3 regions of the Methylobacterium sp. UNC300MFChir4.1 genome follow, and region 1 is predicted to be linked to each of the others. Evidence: riboswitches for the same ligand, from Rfam matches in the RefSeq annotation. Region 1 holds a riboswitch; each other region holds the start of a gene.
The links. A riboswitch is a leader RNA that binds a small molecule or an ion and turns the genes downstream of it on or off. The one in region 1 is predicted to bind cobalamin.

Region 1 (7,458 bases):
GTGGATTCGCATGCCGGTGGAATGTGTCTTAAGCGACACGCTTGAAACGAGAGGCAACTTCGGTTGCGCACCCTCATCCGCAAGGATGACATCGCACCTGCGGGACGACAGGATCGACGACGCCATGACGCTCCCGTTCCATGTCACCTTCGACCGCCCCTTCCTTGTCGCTGCCTTCGAAGAGCCGCAAGCGATGCTGAGTTGGGCCATGACCAAGCCCGGCTTCCGGACAGGCCGGACGGTCGCGTGGCTGGAAGTCCGCAACGCCGACCTTCCGCCTACCGTCGATCCCTTCGCCTTCCTTGACCGGAGGATGGCAGAGGCCGGCCTCGTCGATGCCATCGCGCTGATGACCTCCCGCGACGTGCGGCATCATCACTTCGCCCAGGCAGAGGTGGAGGGAATCACCGCGACATGTCTTGCGACGGTCGGCCTCTCGAACGGAGGACGGGTGGGCGTGCCGCGATCGGCGATGCCATCGCGGATCGGGACGATCAACGTCCTCGTCCACGTCTCCAGCACCTTGTCGGAGGCCGCCCTGGTCGAGACAATCTCGATCGCGACGCAGGCACGGACGGTGGCGCTGCTCGACCTCGGCCATCTTTCGGACGGCCATGTCGTCTCGGGGACGGGCACGGACTGCATCGTCGCGGCCGCACCGGCTCGCGGTGAAGCGGAGCGGTTCGCCGGCCTCCACACGCCCATCGGCGAAGCGGTGGGGCGCGCAGTGGGCGCGGCGATCACGGAGGGCGGCCGCCTCTGGTGCCGCGACTGGAACGCAAGCGCGAACTTTTCTGCTCCCCGTCATCCACAGGACGTGAACACAGCATCTTGAGTTTGTGGCGCATCTCCATACAATCCCTAGCGTTCGAGGTTCCCCCGGTCGTTTCGGTCGGGGGCTAAGAGGGAATCCGGTGAGCCCGCTGGGGTGACGCCGGAGCTGCCCCCGCAACTGTGAGCGGCGAGCTTCTGCCGAAGACGGTCACTGGCGTTCGCGTCGGGAAGGCCAGGCAGGGGCGACGACCCGCGAGCCAGGAGACCTGCCTCGATCGACGAACGTCTCTCGGGCGGGGTGTCCCGGTGGGTCGCATGGTCGGTGTACGCCCGTCGGCGTCGCATCGCGCAGGCGCTCCTTCGGCACGCGGCCCCCAATCATTGGGGTTTTGCACGTGTCTTCCCTTCATATAGATCCGCCCGTTGCCTTGGGGCAGCTACCAGGTCTTGCTGCGGAGCGGACATCCGCGACCGCCGAGCCTCCCTTCAGGGTGATCCGCCGCAACGGCGGCGTCTCGCCCTTCGATCCCGCAAAGATCGCCGTGGCCGTGACCAAGGCCTTTCTGGCTGTAGAGGGCTCCGGCGCAGCCGCCTCCCGCCGGGTCCACGATGTGGTCGCGCGTCTGTCCGACAGCGTCGTCGCCACCCTGACCCGCCGGGCCGAGGCGGAGCGCGCCTTGCACATCGAGGATATCCAGGACGCGGTGGAACTCGCGTTGATGCGCGAAGGGCACCACAAGGTCGCTCGCGCCTACGTCCTCTACCGCGAGGCTCGCGCCCAGGCCCGCCGGGAGAAGGCAGCCGAGGCAGGCGCGCAGGCCCCCGCGCAGACGTTGCAGGTGCGCGCTCCCGACGGCAGCCTCGCGCCGCTCGATGCCGCTCGCCTGGCGGCGCTGATGGCGGAAGCCTGCGCCGGTCTCGACGGAGTCGCTCCCGGGCCGATCCTCGCCGAGACCCTGCGCAATCTCTACGACGGAATCACCGCCGACGAAGTGGCGCTGGCCGGCATCATGGCGGCGCGGACCCTGGTGGAGCAGGAGCCGAACTACGCCAAGGTCAGCGCGCGCCTGCTCCTCGACCGGCTGCGCGGCGAGGCCCTGAGCTACATCTTCGCTTGCCCTGCTGCGGCGAGCAGCGCCGAGATGCAGACGCTCTACGCCGAGTACTTTCCGGCCTACCTTTCGCGGGCCGTGGAGGCCGGCCTAATGGATCCGGAACTGCTGCGCTTCGACACGAGCCGGCTCGCCGCCGCTCTGCGCCCTCAGCGGGATGGGCAGTTCGAGTATCTCGGCCTCCAGACCCTATACGACCGCTATTTCCTTCAGACCGGCGGGGTGCGCTTTGAGCTGCCGCAGGCCTTCTTCATGCGCGTCGCCATGGGGCTCGCCCTGCGCGAGGTCGACCGGGAGGCGCGGGCGATCGAATTCTACGACCTGCTCTCGTCGTTCGACTTCATGGCCTCGACGCCGACACTTTTCAACGCCGGCACCACCCGCCCACAGCTCTCCTCCTGCTTCCTCACCACGGTGCCGGACGAATTGGAAGGCATCTTCGGCGCAGTGCGCGACAACGCGCTACTCGCAAAATATTCGGGCGGCCTGGGCAACGACTGGACGCGGGTGCGCGGGCTGGGCTCGCATATCAAAGGCACCAATGGCGAGAGCCAGGGTGTCGTGCCTTTCCTGAAGGTCGCCAACGACACGGCGGTCGCTGTCAACCAGGGTGGCAAGCGCAAGGGTGCGGTCTGCGCCTATCTCGAGACATGGCACGTCGACATCGACGCCTTCCTCGACCTGCGCAAGAACACCGGCGATGATAGGCGGCGCACCCATGACATGAACACCGCGCACTGGGTGCCTGACCTGTTCATGCAGCGCGTCGCCGAGGACGGCAGTTGGACGCTGTTTTCGCCGGACGAGGTGCCGGACCTGCACGATCTCACCGGCCCGGCCTTCAAGGCGGCTTACGAGTCGCACGAGGCGCGGGCCGCGGCGGGCGGCGTCAAGGTGTTCAAACAGGTACGGGCCGTCGACCTGTGGCGGCGCATGCTGACCATGCTGTTCGAGACCGGCCACCCGTGGATCACCTTCAAGGACCCCTGCAACCTGCGCTCGCCGCAGGGCCATGCCGGAATGGTGCATTCCTCGAACCTCTGCACCGAGATCACCCTGAACACGTCGGACGACGAGGTCGCCGTCTGCAACCTCGGTTCGGTGAACCTCGCCGCCCATGTCACGCCGGAGGGGCTCGACCACGCCCGCCTGCAGCGAACCATCGCCACGGCGATGCGGATGCTCGACAACGTCATCGACATCAACTTCTACACGATACCGCAGGCCCGGCGCTCGAACCTACGCCACCGGCCGGTCGGCCTCGGCATCATGGGCTACCAAGATGCGCTCCACACCTTGCGCCTGCCGGTGGCGACCGACGAGGCGGTGGCCTTCGCCGATGCGAGCATGGAGGCGGTCAGTTTCCACGCGATCTCCGCCTCCTGCGATCTCGCCGCCGAGCGCGGGCGCTACCCTTCCTTCGATGGCTCGCTGTGGAGCCGGGGCGTGCTTCCGATCGACTCGGTGGAGATCCTGGCGGAGGCTCGTGGCGGCCTGACCCTTGACCGCTCCGCGCGCCTCGACTGGGAGAGCCTGCGAGAGCGCGTCCGCACCACCGGCATGCGCAATTCGAACGTGCTCGCCATCGCACCGACAGCGACGATCTCGAACATCTGCGGCGTCGCGCAGTCGATCGAGCCCGCCTACCAGAACCTTTTCGTCAAATCGAACATGTCCGGCGACTTCACGGTTGTGAACGCCGCCCTGGTGCGCGACCTCAAGGCCCGCGGCCTCTGGGACGCCGTCATGGTCTCCGACCTGAAATACTTCGACGGCAGCCTCGGGCAGATCGACCGGGTGCCCGACGACCTCAAGGCGCTCTATGCCACCGCCTTCGAGATCGACAGTGCCTGGCTGATCGAGGCGGCCGCCCGCCGCCAGAAGTGGATCGATCAGGCGCAGTCGCTCAACCTCTACATGGCCGAGCCCTCGGGCCGGAAGCTCGATGCCCTCTACCGGCTCGCCTGGGAGCGCGGCCTGAAGACCACCTACTACCTGCGCTCGCGCGGGGCGACCGCAGTCGAAAAATCGACCCTGCGCGGCACCGACGGGCGGCTCAATGCCGTCGCGGTGGCGGCGCCGGCCGCCTCGTGCAGCCTCGACGATCCGACCTGCGAAGCCTGCCAGTGACCGTCCTTCCCGGAGGCGCCACGCCTCCGGGTTCCCTTCGCTCCCGCTATCCCGGATCCGCCATGCTCGACTGGACCACGCCCTCCGCTCCCGCCCCCCTCACGCCTCCCGCCCCGCTTCCCTCGGATGGGACGGGGCTCGGCGCCATTCCCGCCGATCGCGGTCGCGTTCGCGTCGACGACAAGGCGATGATCAACGCCCGCGCCGACGTGAACCAACTCCTGCCGCTCAAGTACCGTTGGGCCTGGGAGAAGTATCTCGCCGCCTGCAACAACCACTGGATGCCGACCGAAGTCGGGATGCAGGCCGATATCGCCCTGTGGCATTCCCGCGACGGCCTGAGCGCCGACGAGCGCCGGGCGATCAAGCGCAACCTCGGCTTCTTCGCCGCCTCGGAATCGCTGGTAGCCAACAACATCGTGTTGGCGATCTACCGCCACCTGACCAATCCCGAATGCCGGCAATATCTGCTTCGGCAGGCTTTCGAGGAGGCGGTACACACCCATACCTTCCAGTACATAGTCGAGAGCCTCGGCCTCGAAGAGGGCGAATTGTTCAACATGTACCGCGAGGTGCCCTCGATCACCGCCAAGGCGGCCTGGGCGCTCAAATACACCCAGCACCTCGACGACCCGTCGTTCAAAACCGGTACGCCGGAGGCCGATCAAGCCTTCCTGCGCGATCTCGTGGCGTTCTATGTCGTGTTCGAGGGGATGTGGTTCTACACCGGCTTCGCGCAAATCCTGTCGCTTGGGCGGCGCAACAAGATGATCGGTATCGCCGAGCAGTATCAGTATATCCTGCGCGACGAGAGCCTGCACCTCAATTTCGGCATCGACGTCATCAACCAGATCAGGGCCGAGAACCCGCATCTCTGGACGCCCGCTTTCCAGGACGAGATCCGGGGCATGCTGTCCGAGGCGGCGGAATTGGAGGCTGCCTACGGGCAGGACACCATGCCTCGCGGCTTTCTCGGCCTGAACGCGGCTCTCTGCGAACAGTACATGCGCTTCATCGCCAACCGGCGCTGCGCCCAGCTCGGCCTGAAGGCGGTCTTCCCCGAGACCGAGAACCCGTTTCCCTGGATGTCCGAGGCGATGGACTTGAAGAAGGAAAAGAACTTTTTCGAGACGCGGGTGATCGAGTACCAGAGCGGGGGCGCCCTTGCCTGGGATTGAGGCCGGCGGCATCGCCGTGGTGCTCGTGGCGCGCAGCGCGATCGCGGCGGCACCGCGGGCGGAGATGGAGCGCTTGGCCGGGCAAGTCTCCGGCCTTCACGAGATCGCGCTTGCGACCTACGCCTTCACCGAGCAGGGGCAGCCGGCCCTGCGAGAGGTGGTCGCGAACCTGCGGCGCCGACCCTTCCGCGAGATCCGCCTCGTTCCGCTCCTGTTCCCGATGGAAGCGAGCTTCCGGGCCTGGATCGGGCGCACGCTCGCCCGGTGGCAGCTGGAATGGGATACGGAGGGGCCGGCGATCCGGATCGGCCCGGGCCCCAATGCCAGCGAACGCCTGACGGATCTGGTTTCCGACCTCGTGGAGACGGCCGGCCGGGAAAAGCCGTTCATGCCCGCCGAGCACCCGGCCACCACTGGATCGGTGGTCGCGGCTGCTCACCGCCGCGTCCTCGTCTGCCAGGGCGGCCCGTGCAACGAGGCCGGCGCCGCGGCAATCTGGGGGCACCTGCGCAACGAACAGGAAGGTCAAAGCCTGCGCACTGCGGGATCAGGGATGATGAGCGCGACGACGAGCTGTCTCGGCCCGTGCAGCCTCGCGCCTGTCGTGCAGGTCTGGCCGGAGGGAACGGTCTATGGCGGCGTCAACGAGGCCGGTATCGACGCCATCATCCGCGAGCATCTCCTGGGCGACAGACCGGTCGAGTCTTTGGCCTACCCGGCCAATGGCCGCAAGCAGGCTCTGCGATTGCGCGAGTGAGGTCGGTGACCCCGGTTGAACACGAGATCGACGGCACCCCTCCGGCGACCCACGTAACGATCCGCACCCGGGTCCGCAGGAGCCGCGCGACGAACGGGCGGTGGTTGCTGTTGCAGGGGCGCGGCAGGCGGGCCGGCCAGACGCACACCGTCCGGGCGCTGACCGGCCACCAGATCAGGCTCGCGGGCCAGAAACGCTCAGGGGAGCCACCGTAAGACATCGACGCAACGTCTCTCGCTTTCTTGGATAGTGCGGAGCGGAGTGCTCGCACACGAACGGCGCAGACCCCGCAACGCTGCGGGATCCGCGTTGACAGGAGGTATCGTTTCGGCCTGCGGCCTCAGACGACCTGCGACAGAGCGACAATGGACGCGGCGCGGGCAGCCAGCGGCACGAACGGGCGGTTCTCCGGTCCGACGTAGTTGGCGGAGGGCCGGATGATTTTCTTGTCCGCCCGCTGTTCGATCACGTGCGCGCACCAGCCCGAGGTGCGGGCCATGACGAAGAGCGGCGTGAAAAGCGGTGTCGGGATGCCGAGCAGGTGGTAGGCGACGCCGCTGTACCAGTCGATGTTGGCGAACATCTTCTTGCTCTCGCCCATGACCGCTTCGACGCGCTCCGCGATTGCCAGCAACTCGCCCTCGCCCGAGTCCAGCGCCAGCGTGCGGGCCACGTCGTGAATGATGGCGTTGCGCGGGTCGGCCACGGTGTAGACAGGATGGCCGAAGCCCATCACCACCTCCTTCGCCTCGATCCGGCGGCGGATGTCGGCTTCCGCTTCGTCCGGGTCGGCATAGCGCTTGAGGCTGTCGAGGGCGATCTCGTTGGCGCCGCCATGCTTGGGGCCGCGCAGGGCGCCGATCGCGCCGGTGATCGCGGAATAGAGGTCGGCGCCCGTTCCGGCGATCGACCGGGCGGTGAAGGTCGAGGCGTTGAACTCGTGCTCGGCGTAGAGGATCAGCGAGACGTGCATGGCGCGGCGCTCGATCTCGCTCGGTGCCCGGCCGTGCAGGAGGTGCAGGAAATGCGCCCCGATAGACTCGTCGTCGGTCTCGACCTCGATCCGGCGCCCGTGCCGCGTGTAATGATGCCAGTAGAGCAGCATCGAGCCGAGGGAGGCGAGCAGTCGGTCCCCGATCTCCCGGACGCCGGCAGCGGTTTGCTCTGGTGCCTCCGGCAGGACGCAGCCCAGCGCCGAGACGCCGCTGCGCAGCACGTCCATCGGATGGGCCGCCGCGGGTAGTGCCTCCAGGGTGGTGCGGACGATGGCGGGCAGTCCGCGATAGCCCTGCAACCGACGCCGATAGGCGGCGAGCTGAACGGTGTTCGGCAGGCTCCCGTGGATTAGGAGGTGGGCGATCTCCTCGAAGGTGCAGTCGCGGGCGAGGTCGCGGATGTCGTAGCCGCGATAATGCAGGTCGTTGCCCGACCGGCCGACAGAGCACAGGGCGGTGTTGCCCGCCTGGACGCCGGACAAGGCGACGGACTTCTTCGGGGCGGCGCGAAT
Region 2 (7,458 bases), on a different contig from region 1:
TCCCGTCTGCAGGTCCTCGCGGTTCAGCGTCGGCACGTCGAGGCGCACGCCGGTGAGGAACGACAGCTTGTCCGACAGGATCACCCGGTCCTCGGCGAAGACCGAGGCCTGGCTCGTCTGCGTCGCGTAGGCTGGACGCGCCCGGCCGTTCTGCGGGAACAGGCCCGGATCGTAGCCGGTGAGCGGTACGCTGGTTGTCGGAGCGTCGAAATAGAAGTTGTTGGTGTGGCGGAAGTCGATGTGATTCACGTCGAAGCCGGCCACGAACTGGTTCGGCAGCCCGAACAGGCTGCCCCGGACCGTCGCGTCGAGGCGGTCTCCGACCTGCTCCTGGCTGTGGTAGATCTCCAGGTAGTCGCCCCGGTCCACGAGCCCGGTGCCGCGGTTGTAGCTGTACTGCTCGACGTCGAGCCAGTGGCGCCGGCTGGTCAGCCGGTAGGCGGTGTTGCGGATCGTGATGTCGGCCGAGGGGGACCACTCGGTCTTGAGCTGGGTCCAGTTGTCGGCCCAGGTGATCTTCGCGTCGCGGACGTTGTAGTTGTTGAACCGGATGAGATCCGGGATCCGTCCCTCGACCAGCGGGGTGCCCCAGTAGCGGGCGGGCTCCTGGTAGCCGAGATCGTGGCTCAGGGTGAAGGCGAGGTCGGCGCTCGGCCGGAACAGCAGGGCGGCGGAGACCGCGAGGTTGCGGAAATCGCCCTTCGGCCGCATCCAGCCGTCGGCGCGGTTGCTGCTGACGTTGAGGCGGTACGCGAAGGTGTCGCCGTACTCAGCCTGGCCCAGCGGGCCGCCGGAATCGAGGGCGAGCCGCGCGACCCCGTCGGTGCCGATCACCGCGCGGGCGGCGTTGATCGGCACGAAGACCGGCCTCTTGGGCACCACGTTGATGACGCCGCCGATGGCGCCGTCGCCGTAGAGCACCGAGGACGGCCCGCGCAGCACCTCGATCCGCTCGACGTTCCACGTGTCGAACGGGAAGGTCACGGTGTTGGCGCCGACGTAGAAGCGCGTGCCGTCGTAGAGCTGCTGGATCGAGTTCGGTCCGGCGAAGCCGCGGGACGTGAACGCGCCGTTGCCGTTGCCGGGCGCCGCGATGGTGGTGATGCCGGTCGCGTCCTGGGTCACGGCCTCGGCGATCGTGTCCTGGCCGCGCAGCCGCGCGGTCTCGCCCGACACGATGTCGAGGCTGGCGGGCGTCTCCAGCGGCGTCAGGCCGAGGCGGCTCGCGGTCCGGTCGCGCGTGCGCAGGTTGAGCCCGTTCGGCGGCAGGCGGCCCGGGTCGCCGCCCGCGCCCGCGACCGACAGCTCATCCAGCGTGACCGCCTCCTGGGCGGCGGCCGGACTGGCGAGGAGCGCGAGGAGAACGCCGCAGAGGGGGGCCCGCCCGCCGAGGCAGGAGCGATGGGTCGATGGAGACATGGGGAAAGCGGTCCGTGCGCGGCGCGCGCCGGCCCCCGCGTCCTACAGGCATTGTAATAACATTACAATGCACCCGCCGTGCGAAAGCCTCTCTCTGCGCGGGCGCGCGGCGGCGTCCTGCGACAGGGCTCGAGGGGCTCGGGACGGCGGAGACGGGCATGGGGAACGGCGTCGCGGGCGCGCTTGCTGTGGCACGTCACCGCGAACGAGGCCTCGGCGGCCGCCTCCCCTCGGGACTGGCGGCGCCTCGACACCCGCCAGGACACCCCGCCCGGCGCGTTTCGCGTGTGACCACGGCTGACGGCAGGTCTCCTGGCTCGCGGGTCGCCGCCCTCGCACCGTCTTCCCGGGGTGACCCAGTGACGTGGTGGTGAAGGGCTCGCCGCTTACAGTTGCGGGGGCAGCCGCGGCTTCGGGGCGAACCCCTCACCGCGTTCCCTTTTGATCCCCGAGGGGAACCGTCGAGCACAGCTTGGCCGTAGCGGGGGCGGGCGTCAACCGTGTGTCCGGTTGTTGCCGTGGATCGGCGCGCAGTGCGCCGGTCCGTTGCGACCGCGCCGACGACGGGCTAGCCCCTGCGGGATGACGGTCTGGCGGCCCCCTGCGGAGATTCGCGTGAAGGCGCTGGGCCTGCCCCGGCGCGGCAACAGCCTGCTCGTGGCCGAGGTCCGCGCGGATGACGGGCGGCTGAAAGGCGTCCGGCCGCTCGGCGGCAGCGTCGCGTTCGGCGAGCGGGTCGAGGACGCCCTGATCCGGGAGTTCCGGGAGGAGCTCGGCGTCACCGTCTCGGTGCTCGGCGGCCCCCGCGTCATGGAGAACATCTTCACGCACGAGGGGCAGGTCGGGCACGAGGTGCTGTTCCTGTTCCCCGTCGCCCTGCCGCCGGGGCGGTTCGACGGGCAGGAGCGCTTCGTCTTCCACGAGGATTCCGGCACCGCCTGCGTGGCGCGGTGGTGCGATCTGGACGGGCTCGACGTGCCGGGCGGTCCCGACCTCTTCCCCGCCGGCCTGAAGGACCGCCTCCGCGACGCGTGGCGCGCGGAGCCCTGACGGACCGGGCCGGCCCACTGCCTTTGCCGGTCGGCGCGGGCGATGCTACAGCCGGGCAATCCCATCGGTCCGGACGTCCGCGACGCCGCGGCCCATGCGCCCGGACGCTCCGTCCGACGCGGAGACGGGTGCCGGCGGAAGCATGACGATACGACCTCCCAGAAGCGGCGGGCCGACGGGGCGCAAGCCTCAGGCCGGCAAGTCCAGCGTCAGCAAGTTCAGGGGCGGCAAGGCCCAGGCCGACGGCCGCGCCCGCACGGGCCCGCGCACCAGCGCCCGCGACGCCGCCGAGCGCGCGGCCCGCAACCGCGGCGAGGATGCCGGCACCCGCGATCCCTGGGGCGCGCAGGCCGCTGCGGCCCCGGCGCCGGCCCGGCCGCCGAAGCCGCGCCGCGAGGCCGCCGCACCGCGCGACGCCGCGGCGGGCAAGCCCGGCGGCCGGCCGCCGGCCAAGCGCTCGGCGGCCCCATCCCCAGCCCTCGCCTCTGCCCCCGCGCCCGGTCCGACCCGGCGCGAGCAGCGCGCCGCCGCCTCCGCGACCCTCGCCTCCGGCGTGCAGACCCTGACCGTCGAGCCGGACGAGGCCGGGATGCGGATCGACCGCTTCCTCACCGCCCGCTTCCCGCTCCTGCCCTTCACCCGCGTGCAGACCATCGTCCGCAAGGGCGAGTTGCGGGTCGACGGCAAGCGCGCCAAGCCGAACGACCGGCTGGAGCCGGGCATGAGCGTGCGCGTGCCGCCGCTGCGCCTCGACCAGCCCACCGAGCGGCCGCGCAGCGCCGCCCGCGAGCAGGACGACGCCGCCTTCATCCGGTCGCTGATCCTCTACGAGGATGCCGACATGATGATCCTCAACAAGCCCTTCGGCCTCGCGGTCCAGGGCGGTTCGGGGACGGTCCGGCACGTGGACGGCCTGCTCGCCGCCCTCACGGGTCCGGACGGCCAGAAGCCGCGCCTCGTCCACCGGCTGGACAAGGACACGGCCGGGTGCCTGATCATCGCCAAGACCCGGCTCGCCGCCGCGACGCTGGCCAAGAGCTTCCGGTCCCGGGCGGCGCGGAAGATCTACTGGGCGCTCACCGCGGGCGTGCCGCGGGTCCGGCAGGGACGCGTCTCGACCTACCTCGCCAAGGAGGAGCCCACCGACGCCGACGCGCGGATGCGGGTCGCCAAGCACGGCGACGAGGGCGCGAGCCACGCGCTGACCTACTACGCGATGGTCGATCAGGCGGCCCAGAAGCTGTCCTGGCTGTCGTTCAAGCCGGTCACCGGCCGCACGCACCAGCTGCGCGCCCACGCGGCCCATATCGGCCACCCGATCGTGGGCGACCCGAAATACTTCTCCGTCGAGAACTGGGAGCTGCCGGGCGGCATCCAGAACCGCCTCCACCTGCTCGCCCGGCGGATCGTCATCCCGCACCCGCGGACCGGCAAGCCGGTCGACGTGAGCGCGCCGCTCCCGCCCCACATGGCGCAGAGCTGGAACCTCCTGGGCTTCGACGCCGCCCGCTACGACCCGATCGTCGAGGCTCCGGAGGCCTGAGCCCGCAGCCAGGGCACGATCGCGTCCGCCAGCGCGTCCGGGGCCTCGAGCGGCAGCATGTGGCCCGACCCGTCGATCACCCTCAGCGTCGCGCCCGGGATGCCGTCGCGGAGCTCCCGCGCCTCGTCGAGGCTGCGCAGGGCGTCCTGGGCCGCCGCCACGACCAGGGTCGGGCAGCCGATCGCGCCGAGGCGGTCGCCATCGGATTCGCGCGCGTGCCCGGCCTGGCGCAGGAAGACCTCTCCGCCGAGCCGGTCGCCCATCTGCCGGATCCGGCTCAGGAGGGCGCCGTCGCCGGCGCGGTCCGGGTGCACCGACTGGAGGATCGCCGCACGGCTGAGGCCCCGGTAGCCCTGCTGGCGGACCTGGGCGACCGCGGCGGCCTTCCGGCGCGCCTGGGCCAGCGTGTCGGCCCGCGACGAGGTGGCGACGAGGACCAGCGCCTCCACCCGGTCCGGCACGAGCCGGGCGACCGCGCGGGCGACGTAGCCGCCCATGGAGAAGCCCACGAGCCCGAAGCGCGGCGGCGCCTCCGCGACGACGCGGCGCGCCATGTCGGCGATGGCGGCGTCCCGCGCGAGGTCGCCGTGCGTGATCGGACCCACCTCGGCGAGGCGCGCGACCACGTCCGACCAGAGGTCGGCGTCGGTCATGAAGCCGGGCAGCAGCACGAGGTTCATCGCCGGATCACCCTTCCCGTCCCCCCGATAACCGTCACGCCAGCGCCCGTCAGCGCCGCGGCATCTTCGGTGAAAGTCGGGTGCGGTCCGAGCGTCCCGCGCGGCGCATGCCTTGGCAACCGGCCGCGCCGCCTCATATGCTGCCCCGCGCCCCGCCGATCCGCCGCGGGGCCTGTTCCCGGCGGTTCGAGACCCTGACACATGAAGCTCGCGATGCTGGCCTGCCTCGCCGCCCTGTGCCTCACCGGGCCGATCGCGCATGCCGCGCCGGGCGAGACGACCAGGGCGGCGCCGACGGCGAACGGCACCCACCCCCCCGAGACGGCGGCCCCGCATCCGGCCCCGGTGCCCGCCCCGGGCGCGGCGCCCGCGCAGGCCGCCCCGCGCACCGCCAACAGTGCCCGCGCGGAGCGCCGGCGGCGCTCCTACGCGGCCTGCAACCGCGCCTCGCATCAGCGCGGATTGCGCGGCGGCAAGCGCCGGCGCTTCCTGATCCGGTGCCGGCTCGGCTACGAGCGGACCCGGATCCCCGGCGGCCAGCCCGCCGCGGCCGCGCCGGCCCAGCCGGGCCGGAAGCCGTGACGGGGACCCGCCTCCTTTCATCCGCGCCGTCGGGGCGGCTTGCGGCGCAACTTCCGGCGCGACTTCCGGCGCGTCAGTCGCGATGAGGCTCGTCGTCTTCGACGTCGACGGCACCCTCGTCGACAGCCAGCACCTGATCGTGGCGGCCCAGGAGGTGGCGTTCGCGGAGAACGGTCTGCCGGCGCCCGGGCGACGGGAGGCCCTGTCGGTGGTCGGCCTGTCGCTGCCGCAGGCCTTCCGGCGCCTCGTCGGCGAGGACGGCCCGGTCGCGGAACTCTCGGAAAGCTACAAGCAGGCCTACAACCGCCTGCGGCTCGACCCCGCCCACGAGGAGCCCCTGTTCCCCGGCATGGCCGACCTGCTGACCCGGCTGCACGGGCGCTCCGACGTGCTGATCGGCCTCGCCACCGGGAAGTCGCGGCGCGGTGTCGACCGGCTGATCGCGCATTACGGCTGGGCGGACTGGTTCGCCACGACCCAGAGCGCCGACGACGCGCCGTCGAAGCCGGATCCGACCATGCTGCAGCAGGCGATCCGCGAGGCCGGCTGCGAGCCCGAGGCCACCGTGATGGTCGGCGACACCACCTTCGACATCGCCATGGGCGTGGCGGCCGGTGCGACGGCCGTCGGGGTCGCCTGGGGCTACCATCCGCCGGACGCGCTCTACGGGGCCGGGGCCGTGACGGTGGTCCCCAGTGCCGCCGCGCTGGAGACGCTGCTCCTCGAGGGGCTCGCGACCGGCTCCTGATCGCGGGAGGCTCGCGCGCGGGGCCGGAAGCGCCTATCTCGCCTCCATGAGCGATCAGACGACAGACTGGCTCGGGCAACCGAGCGACGGTGACAGGCCCGATCCGGTCCGGGCCGCCCGCGGCCACGCCAAGCCGGCCCTGCCCCACCGCTTCTACAAGGAAGCCGGCTTCTCCGAGGATGACGACGGGTTCCGGCTGACCCTGGACGGACGTCCGGCCAACACGCCGGCCCGCAACCCGCTGCGTCTCCCCAGCCGGACCCTGGCCGAGCGCGTCGCGGCGGAGTGGCAGGCCCAGGACACGGCGATCGACCCCGCGCGGATGCCCCTGACCCGGCTGGCCAACACGGCGATCGACGGCGTCACGCCCCGCCTCGCCGAGGTCGCGGCGGATCTCTGCGCCTACGCGGGCACCGATCTCATGGCCTACCGCGCCGGGGATCCGGAGCGCCTCGTGGCGGCCCAGGCGGAGGCCTGGGATCCGATCCTCGCCTGGGCACGGGACGCGTTCGGTGCGCGGGTGATCCTGAGCGAGGGCGTCATGCACGTCGCGCAGCCGGCCGACACGATCCAGGCGCTCTCCGCGGCGGTGAACGCGGTGACCGACCCGTTCCGGCTGGCGGGCCTGCACACCCTGACGACGCTGACCGGCTCCCTGCTGATCGCCCTGGCGGTTCTCGAGGGCCGGCTGACACCGGCCGAGGCTTGGGCCGCGGCCCACGTGGACGAGACCTATCAGGCTGCCGTCTGGGGGCGCGACGCCGAGGCGGAGGCCCGCCTCGAGGCGCGCCGGACGGAGTTCGAGGCGGCCGCCGCGTTCGTCGCGGCCGGCGGCTGAGCCCGGGCCGCGGTCCGGCGCGGTCGCGCAGATGCAATTGCGCAACAATCCCGCATTCGCGGCGCCCGCCGCGCGTCGGCGGCTGACAAAGCGCGAACACTGTTTTAGGGTTCGACGCACATTGTGTTCGAGTCGACGATGCGTTCCGATCAGCCTGTCCGTTGCAGTTTTGAAGGCGAACTGGCCAATCTGATCGCGTCGAAACAGTTTTCCCGCGATCTCGACGGGCGCTACGCGCTGTTCGACGCCCTCTCGGACCTCGAGCGCCGAGCACAGGGCGCCGGAGCGCCCGATCTGACCTTGCGCAAGATTGCCGAGATCCGGTTCCTGGCGGGGATCCTGCGCGAGTCGGTGCGCCCGTTCCCGATCGCGCCCCTGCGGACGGTGCTGCGCGTGCGCGAACGGATCGACGCGCGCCGCGCGGTCTCCGCCGAGGCCGCGGATCTCGACGCGGTCTGACGCGGGCGCGGCTCAGGCGGGCTCGGCCAGGGCAGCCTGGATCTTCGCCTCCAGGGCCGCGGGCTTCGTCCCGGGTGCGAACCGGGCGATGACCCGGCCGTGGCGTCCGACCAGGAACTTGGTGAAGTTCCACTTCACT
Region 3 (7,458 bases), on a different contig from region 1:
GCGCTGCGCGCTCCGGCGAGCGGGACCGCGGTTGCGGCCGCGGCGAGGGCTGCCTCGAAGGGAAGAACTCCGCAACCGGGGCACCAGGGAAAGCCGCGCGGGAGCGGCACGGGCGGCTCGACCGGTCCGTCGGCGCCCAGGCGAATCGCCAGGCGCCGCAGCATCCGCCGCAAATTGTCGGGGCCGCCAGCCCGGAAATAGGCGTCGAGCTGCCCGGCGAGGTCGGGATCGGTGGAGAAGGCGGCGAGGCGCGGATCCGGCCGGTCGTCGCCCGGCAGGACCGCGAGGACGACGCCGTGCGCCCGCGCGGCCTCGGCGCAGCGCTCGATCCCGTAGCGCCAGTAATCGAGGCCGCCCAGGCAGCGGATCACCACGACCTTGGCGCGCGCCACGACGCGCTCGACGTAGAGGTCGACCGAGAGCGGGTGCCGCAGCCTGGCGAGCTTCGCGAGCCGCAGGCTCGGCAGGCCGGGCTCCGCGGCGTGGGTCTGCCCGACCGACGCGAGGTCGCTGTCGGTGAAGGACAGCACCACGAGGTCGCCGGGCTCCTGCCCGAGATCCACGGCCGCCTCGCCCTCGTCGAGGGAGACGGAATCGATGCGCACGAGGTGCACCGCGGCGACCCCTAGAGCGAGTCCGGGCGGGCGTGCGCGACCGGCCTCATCCCGCGAGGGCCGAAGCGACGGCGTCCTTGTCGAAGCCCTTCAGGCCGATCACCACCAGCGTCCCGTCGCGGGCTTCCCCGGCCCGCCAGGGGCGGTCGAAGTGATGGGTCACGCGCCGGCCGACACCCTGCACCACGAGGCGCATCGGCTTGCCCGCGACCTCGGCGAATCCCTTGATGCGCAGGACGCCGGCGGCCTCGGCCGCCGCCTCGACCCGGGCCGCGAGATCCCCCGCGGTCACCGCCGGGCGCACCGGCAGCGCCACGGTCTCGAAATCGTCGTGGTCATGGTCCTCGCCCTCGCCGTGATGCGAGGGGCGGGCGTCGAGATCGTCCTCGGCGGCCGCGCCGAGGCCGAGCAGCACCCGCGGGTCGATGGCGCCGTTCTCGGTCTCGACCACCTTCACGGCGCGGGGCAGGTGCCCCTCGACCTCGGCGCGGACCCGCGCCCGCGTCGCGGCGTCGATCAGGTCGGCCTTGTTGACGACCACGAGGTCGGCGCAGAGGAGCTGGTCCTCGAACACCTCCTCCAGGGGGTTGTCGTGGTCGACCGACTGGTCGGCGGCGCGCTGGGCCGCGAGGGCCTCCGGATCCTCCGCGAAGGCGCCCGAGGCCACCGCCGGGCCGTCGACAACCGCGACCACTCCGTCGACGGTCACCCGCGAGCGGATCGCCGGCCACTGGAACGCCTGGACCAGCGGCTTCGGCAGGGCGAGGCCGGAGGTCTCGATCAGGATGTGCTCCGGCGGCTCGGCGCGGCCGAGAAGGGTCTCCAGCGCCGGCACGAAATCGTCCGCGACCGTGCAGCAGATGCAGCCGTTCGGCAGCTCGACGATGGCGTCCTCGGTGCAGCCCTCGACGCCGCAGGCGGCCAGGAAGGACTTGTCGAAGCCGATATCACCGAACTCGTTCACCAGGATCGCGAGGCGGCGCCCCTTGGCGTTCTCGACCACGTGGCGGACGAGGGTCGTCTTGCCGGCCCCGAGGAAGCCGGTGACGATGGTGCAGGGGATCTTGTTCACGAGGGTCATTCCGCGGGCTCCAGGGTGCCGGCGGGGACCGGGCGGGGTTCTGGGAAAGGGGGAATGCGGGCGATCACGCCCTTGCGGAACGCCTCCGGACGCTCGCGCCAGGGCACGATGCCGTCCGGGGTCGCCGCGTAGGCCGCGAGCCCGCCGAGGATGATCTCGGCCGAGGCGGCCGGATCCATGTCGCCGTAGACGTAGGTCCAGCGGTCGGCCGCGGCGACCGCCACGGTGCAGGGCCGCTTGCAGACCGAAAGGCACTCCACCGCCTCGACCCGCAGGTCCGGCGTGGCGCCGCTCCGCGCTCGAAGCGCCTCCAGCAGGCGGGCCCCGGCGCGGGGCCCGTCGGGGTCGTCGTCCGGCCGGCGGCAGGTGGTGCAGACGTAGAGAACGGTCTCAGGCACGGGCCGCTCCCCGATCCGCGCCGCGGGCGAAGGCCTGCCACGCCCAGCCGAGCCCCAGCCCGATCAGGATCCAGAACACGAAGCTGATGGCGAGCGACCGCGCGGCGAATTGCGCGGCGAGCGCGGCCGGAAGTTCGGACGCGGCCTCGGGCGCCTGCGGGGCACCGACGACGTGCGGCGCGATGATCAGGACGAGCCCCCCGAGGATCGTGATCAGCGCGCGGCGAATCGTGATCAGGTAGAGCCCCATGCCGGTCGCCGCGGCGGTCATCACCCACCACGCCTGCCGCGTCGCGAGCGGGGCCGCCGCGCTGCCGGGCAGTTCCGGCGGCAGGCCGAGACCCGGCGCGAGCGCGACGCTGGCGAAGGCGGCCACCGCGAAGGCGAGGCCGACCTGCGGCGTGGGTTCGCGGCTGCAGGCGAGCATCACCGCGCCGAGCAGCAGCGCGTAGCCGACGCCGCCCACGAGTGTCGCGAGCCCGGTGAAGGCCATCCGCGGCAGGCCGGGCGCGGGCTGCCATTCCGGCGCGGCGTCGGGCGCGGCGTGGTCGTGCCCGGCATGGGCGAGCACGATCGGGAACGCCTTGATCGGGAGCGCCTTGGCAGCCCGGTTCGGCGCCTCCTGCTGCTCGTAGCGCTCGGCCGCGACGATCAGCGGCGAGGTCAGCGTGAGTTCGAGGCCCGTCACGATGGCAGCCGCGAAGAAGCCGGCGGCGAGGGCCGCCGACAGGAGCCGGATGATCATCCCTGGTCCGGGGACGTCAGTGGCAGGGGAAGTTCTGGGTGTGCCGGAAATCGTGCGCCGCGTTGTGGAGCGCGATCGCCGGCGAGAAGCCCGCCATGAACAGCAGGCCGAGGCCCAGCACGGCCGCGAGTGCGACGGCGATCGGGCGCTCCGACGCGCGGGTGCCGGCGGCGATGGGGGCGAGGGTTTGCGTCGTCATCAGAAGCGTCTCCAGCCGCCCCACCGGCGGCATTGCGGGATCCTGTCGCGACGGCAGGTCTCCTGGCTCGCGGCTCGGCGCGCCCACCGCCTTCCCGGATCGCTCCGGTGGCGCTTGGCGGGCGCTCGCCGCTCACAGTTGCGGGGGCAGCCGCGGAATCGGGGCTTCAAACCCCTCACCGCATTCCCTTTTCACCCCGTCTCCGGGGCACCGTCGCCCGGCCGTTGTAGACGCATGACCGCCGGGACACAACGGAGCGGCGCCGGATCGCGGCCGTTTCCCGCGCCCGCCCCGCGATCGGGGCGGGCTTGACGGCCGCGCCCCGGAGCGGGCACCGCCGCACCCGATACCCGCCCGGCCCCGGCGCGGGCGCTGAACTCTCGGAGACCCGATGGCCCCGACAGACGATCCGACCCCGGTTCTCGTCGATCTCGCGGCCGGCCGTGAGCCGCGGATCGTCTCCGATGCGGGCACGGGAACGACGTGGCTCGAGGTCGACCTCGGCGGCCGCTTCCCGATCCATTCCGTCGCCCTGCGGCCGGGGGAGGGGGCGGTTCCCGCGGAGCCTGGCGACGTCGCGGTGGCGGTCTCGCAGGACGGCGTGACGTGGGCCGAGCCGGACCTTGCCGGCTGGACCGCGACCCCGGACGCCCTCGTCGCCGCGATCGTCCCCGACGAGCGGGCCTGGGCGCGCGCGGTCCGGATCGCCGCGCCTGAACCGGCCCGGATCGCCGGCATCGGCATCCGCGCCGACGAGGCCGCGGTCGACCTGATCGCGCTGCGGGCGATGCTCGGCCTCGACGTGACGCTCCTGAACGAGACGCCCGGCGCCAACGTCTACGTCACCTACGCGCTCCAGTCGGCGCCCGACCGCGCCAGCCATGCCCTGGTCGGCCTGTCGCTGTTCGAGAACGGCGCCTTCGGCAACTGCCTCGTCCAGTACATCATCGCGGTGACGATCGCGAAGGCGCTCAACCTGAAATACATCAAGGTGCCCAAGGTCGACCGCAGCAAGGTGATCTTCCTGACCGAGCGGCTGACCTGCGACGGCCTCACCTTCATCCCGCCGGACGAGCCGCTGCCGGCGGACGGCTACTTCCTGTCGGGCCTGTACTTCGACCCGACGCAGTTCGAGCGCGTGACCGCGCTGCGGGGGCCGACGGATTCGCGCGCGATCGTGCAGAGCGTGATCCGGCCGCTGTTCAACGGCCTGCCGAAGAGCTTCCCGGTGAAGCCCGACGACCAGCTCCTGATCCACATCCGGTCGGGCGACATCTTCAGCACCTGGGTCGATCCGCACTATCCGCAGCCGCCCTTCGCGTTCTACCGGATGGTCATCGGCCGGCTCCTGGCCGAGGGCCGGATCCGCTCGGTCAAGCTCGTCTTCGAGAACAGGCTGAACCCGGTCATCGCCGAGGTGGAGGCGTACGCGGAGCGGCGCGGATTGCCGGTGGAGATCCAGAGCGAGTCGCTGATCTCCGACGTCGCGGCGCTCGTGAACGGCCGCTACCTCGTCTTCGGGCTGGGGACCTTCGGGCCGGGGATCTGCCACCTCTCGGACCACGTCGAGCAGGTCTTCTACTTCGCGTCGAACTGGCCGCAGGGCTTCCAGTCGATCCCCACCATCGGGAAGGTGGTCGAGGTCCGCGATCTCGAGGGCCGCTACATGAAGGTCGGCGAGTGGCAGAACACCGACGCGCAGCGCCGGACGATGGTGGATTACCCGGCCGAGGCCCTCGCCTTCGACGACGCGTGACCGGCGCGGTGGGCCTGAGGCGCTACGGCGCGGTCCTGAGATGCTCGGCGGGGGCTCCGGCCGGCCGGGTCGAGCCGGCGTCGCGCACCTTCAGGGCGTCCGTGTACATCCGCTCCACGTCCGTCCGGAAGGCGGCGCGCGAATCCGGACGCGTGTAGAACATGTGCCCGCCCGGATAGACCGCGAGGCTCAGGCGGCCGGCGGCGTAGGCCGGGACCTGCGCCAGCAGGAGCTTCGAGGCGAAGTAGGGCGTCACCAGGTCGGTGAAGCCGTGCGCCACGAGGACGCGCAGGTTCCCGTCGAGCGCCAGATCGCCCTTCAGGTTCGACAGGACCTCCGGGGCCTGCCGGCCCGAGCCCCAGTTCCAGCCGCGATTGACGGCGTTGTTCAGGAGCTCGTAGCGCATGTTGGTCACCGGCCATTTCAGCGTCCGCGCGTAGAGGTCGAGCATCGCGCTCGTCAGCGGTGCCTGGAGGGCGGTGAGCTGGGGATCCTCGAAGCTCGACTGGGCGGCGTCCGGGTTCGGGTCCCAGCCGGTGATGCCGGTGTCGTAGGCGCTGGTCACGCGCCCCTCGGCGCGGTCGATCTCGCGCTGGACGCTCCGGGTCGCGAGGCGCGCCGCCTGGGCACGCACCAGGGCGGGGTCGAGACCGACGAGGGGCGCGACCTTCTCGGTCATCCGGGCGACGGCGGCCGTGTCGCTCGGCCCCTTGAGCAGGTCGCTCAGGTACGGGCCCGAGGCGTAGGCCTCCGCGTCGCCGAGCAGGGTCGGCGTCGGCACCGTGCCGGCCCGCTCGAGCGCGCCGGCCGCCAGCGAGGGCAGCTTCAGCACGTAGCCCCACGGATTGGCCCGCGGCGTCTCCAGCCACGCGAAATCGAGCACCGGCGAGAGCAGCACCATGCCGGACAGGCCGACGCCGATCTCCTCCTGGAGCTTCTCGGCGATCAGCGGGCCGCGGAAGCCACCGTAGCTCTCGCCGACGAAGAATTTCGGGCTCGCCATGCGGTCGTTGACGCGCAGGTAGCGCGCGATGGTCGCCGCCAGGGTCGAGGCGTCGGAATCGATCGACCAGTAGGCCTTGCCGTTCCCGTCCGCGGCCCGGCTGTACCCGGTCCCCACGGGATCGAGGAAGATGAGGTCGGTGAAGCCGAGCCACGTCCCGTCGTTGGGCGTCAGCGTCACCGGCTGCGACGGGCTGATGCTGTCGCCGCCGACCGGCAGCCGCCAGGGCCCGATCGCCCCGATATTGAGATAGGCCGAGGCGGCGCCCGGGCCGCCATTGACCGCGAAAGTGACGGGACGCTCCCGGCCGGCCTGCGGCGCCATCGTGTAGGCGACGTAGGCGATCTCGGCCTGCAGCTTGCCCGCCTCGTCGACGAGGGGCAGGCTGCCGGCGGTGGCGGTGAAGTCGAGGGTCCGGCCGTCCGGCAGCGTCACGCTCTGCTTGGTCGTCGAATCGGGCGGCAGGCGGCGCCCCTCCGGGCCGCGCTGCGCCGGTTTGCTCTCCGCGGGATGGCCGTGCGGCGCGTCCTGGGCGAGGGCCACTGTGGGCGCTGCGAGGGCCAGGGCGAGGGCGAGCGCGGCGCGCCCGAGACGTGCGTGGGGGGCCATTATCAAGCCTTCTTGTTCCAGCGTCCGGACTCGTCCTGCTGCCAGTAGGCCACCGCGTGGCCGGCGTCCTTGGCCTGCTTCCACTGCTCGCGGGCGCGCAGCAGCGCGTCCTGGTCAGTCCCGTCGAACAGGATGCAGATCCGCTCGTACTGCCCGGCGTCGGGCGGCAGGTCGGCGCCCTCCACCAGGAAGCGGATCGAGGCGGTGTTGGGATTCACGTCCCGGAGCGTGAGCACCACCGGCTGGCTCGCGGCGTCGGGCTCGCGGTCGGTGCCGTGCGGCAGGAAGCTCTCGTCGGAATAAGTCCAGAGGTGGTCATCGAGCGCCTGCAGGCGCTCCTCGCTCGCCGCCTGGATCGCGGCCTGCCAGCCGCGGTCCAGCGAGCGCTCGACGAGGTTCGGCAGCACCTTCTCCAGGGGCTGCCGCTGCATGTGGTAGAAGAGGATCTCGGTCACGGCACCGAGGATATAGGGCCGCGGACCGCCGCGCGAGCAGCGGCGCGCCGCCGCGGCCTCAGACCAGGCGGCTCTGCTCGATCGCGGCGCCGACGAAGCCCTTGAACAGCGGGTGCGGCTCGAACGGGCGCGACTTCAGCTCCGGATGGAACTGCACGCCGATGAACCACGGGTGCCCGACATGCTCCACCGTCTCGGGCAACAGGCCGTCGGGGGACACGCCGGAGAAGCGCAGGCCCTTGGCCTCCAGCCGCTCGCGATAGGCCATGTTGACCTCGTAGCGGTGGCGGTGGCGCTCCGAGATCTGATCGGACCCGTAGATCTGGGCGATCTTGGACTCGGGGTCGAGCTTCGCCTCGTAGGCGCCGAGCCGCATCGTGCCGCCGAGATCGCCGGCCGCCGCGCGCCGCTCAAGCTCGTTGCCGCGCAGCCACTCGGTGAGCAGGCCGACCACCGGCTCGGCGGTGTCGCCGAACTCCGTGGAGTTGGCCTCCGGCATCCCGGCCAGCGAGCGGGCCGCCTCGATCACCGCCATCTGCATGCCGAAGCAGATGCCGAGATAGGGGATGCGCTTCTCGCGGGCGTAGCGGGCCGCGCG

Region 2: another riboswitch for cobalamin. It lies ahead of BMY19_RS19630 (TonB-dependent receptor); the one in region 1 lies ahead of BMY19_RS26755 (ribonucleoside-diphosphate reductase subunit alpha).
Region 3: another riboswitch for cobalamin. It lies ahead of BMY19_RS03230 (CbtB domain-containing protein); the one in region 1 lies ahead of BMY19_RS26755 (ribonucleoside-diphosphate reductase subunit alpha).

The regions. Positions count from the first base shown of each region.
Region 1 covers NZ_FOCS01000031.1:6,918-14,375, reverse strand. The annotation lists gene BMY19_RS26760 (adenosylcobinamide amidohydrolase) at 125-835, shown strand; cobalamin riboswitch at 855-1,063, shown strand; gene BMY19_RS26755 (ribonucleoside-diphosphate reductase subunit alpha) at 1,203-4,016, shown strand; gene BMY19_RS26750 (ribonucleotide-diphosphate reductase subunit beta) at 4,079-5,194, shown strand; gene BMY19_RS26745 ((2Fe-2S) ferredoxin domain-containing protein) at 5,181-5,951, shown strand; gene prpC (bifunctional 2-methylcitrate synthase/citrate synthase) at 6,292-7,458, opposite strand, start outside.
Region 2 covers NZ_FOCS01000015.1:50,626-58,083, reverse strand. The annotation lists gene BMY19_RS19630 (TonB-dependent receptor) at 1-1,419, opposite strand, end outside; cobalamin riboswitch at 1,704-1,897, opposite strand; gene BMY19_RS19625 (NUDIX hydrolase) at 2,002-2,469, shown strand; gene BMY19_RS19620 (RluA family pseudouridine synthase) at 2,612-4,012, shown strand; gene BMY19_RS19615 (alpha/beta fold hydrolase) at 3,979-4,692, opposite strand; gene BMY19_RS19610 (hypothetical protein) at 4,894-5,274, shown strand; gene BMY19_RS19605 (HAD-IA family hydrolase) at 5,357-6,022, shown strand; gene BMY19_RS19600 (ATP12 family chaperone protein) at 6,069-6,860, shown strand; gene BMY19_RS19595 (hypothetical protein) at 6,999-7,319, shown strand; gene BMY19_RS19590 (glutathione peroxidase) at 7,332-7,458, opposite strand, start outside.
Region 3 covers NZ_FOCS01000001.1:664,518-671,975, forward strand. The annotation lists gene cobN (cobaltochelatase subunit CobN) at 1-614, opposite strand, end outside; gene cobW (cobalamin biosynthesis protein CobW) at 661-1,695, opposite strand; gene BMY19_RS03220 (DUF1636 domain-containing protein) at 1,692-2,093, opposite strand; gene BMY19_RS03225 (CbtA family protein) at 2,086-2,838, opposite strand; gene BMY19_RS03230 (CbtB domain-containing protein) at 2,855-3,037, opposite strand; cobalamin riboswitch at 3,072-3,267, opposite strand; gene BMY19_RS03235 (discoidin domain-containing protein) at 3,429-4,793, shown strand; gene BMY19_RS03240 (S10 family peptidase) at 4,816-6,405, opposite strand; gene BMY19_RS03245 (DNA polymerase III subunit chi) at 6,408-6,860, opposite strand; gene BMY19_RS03250 (CTP synthase) at 6,919-7,458, opposite strand, start outside.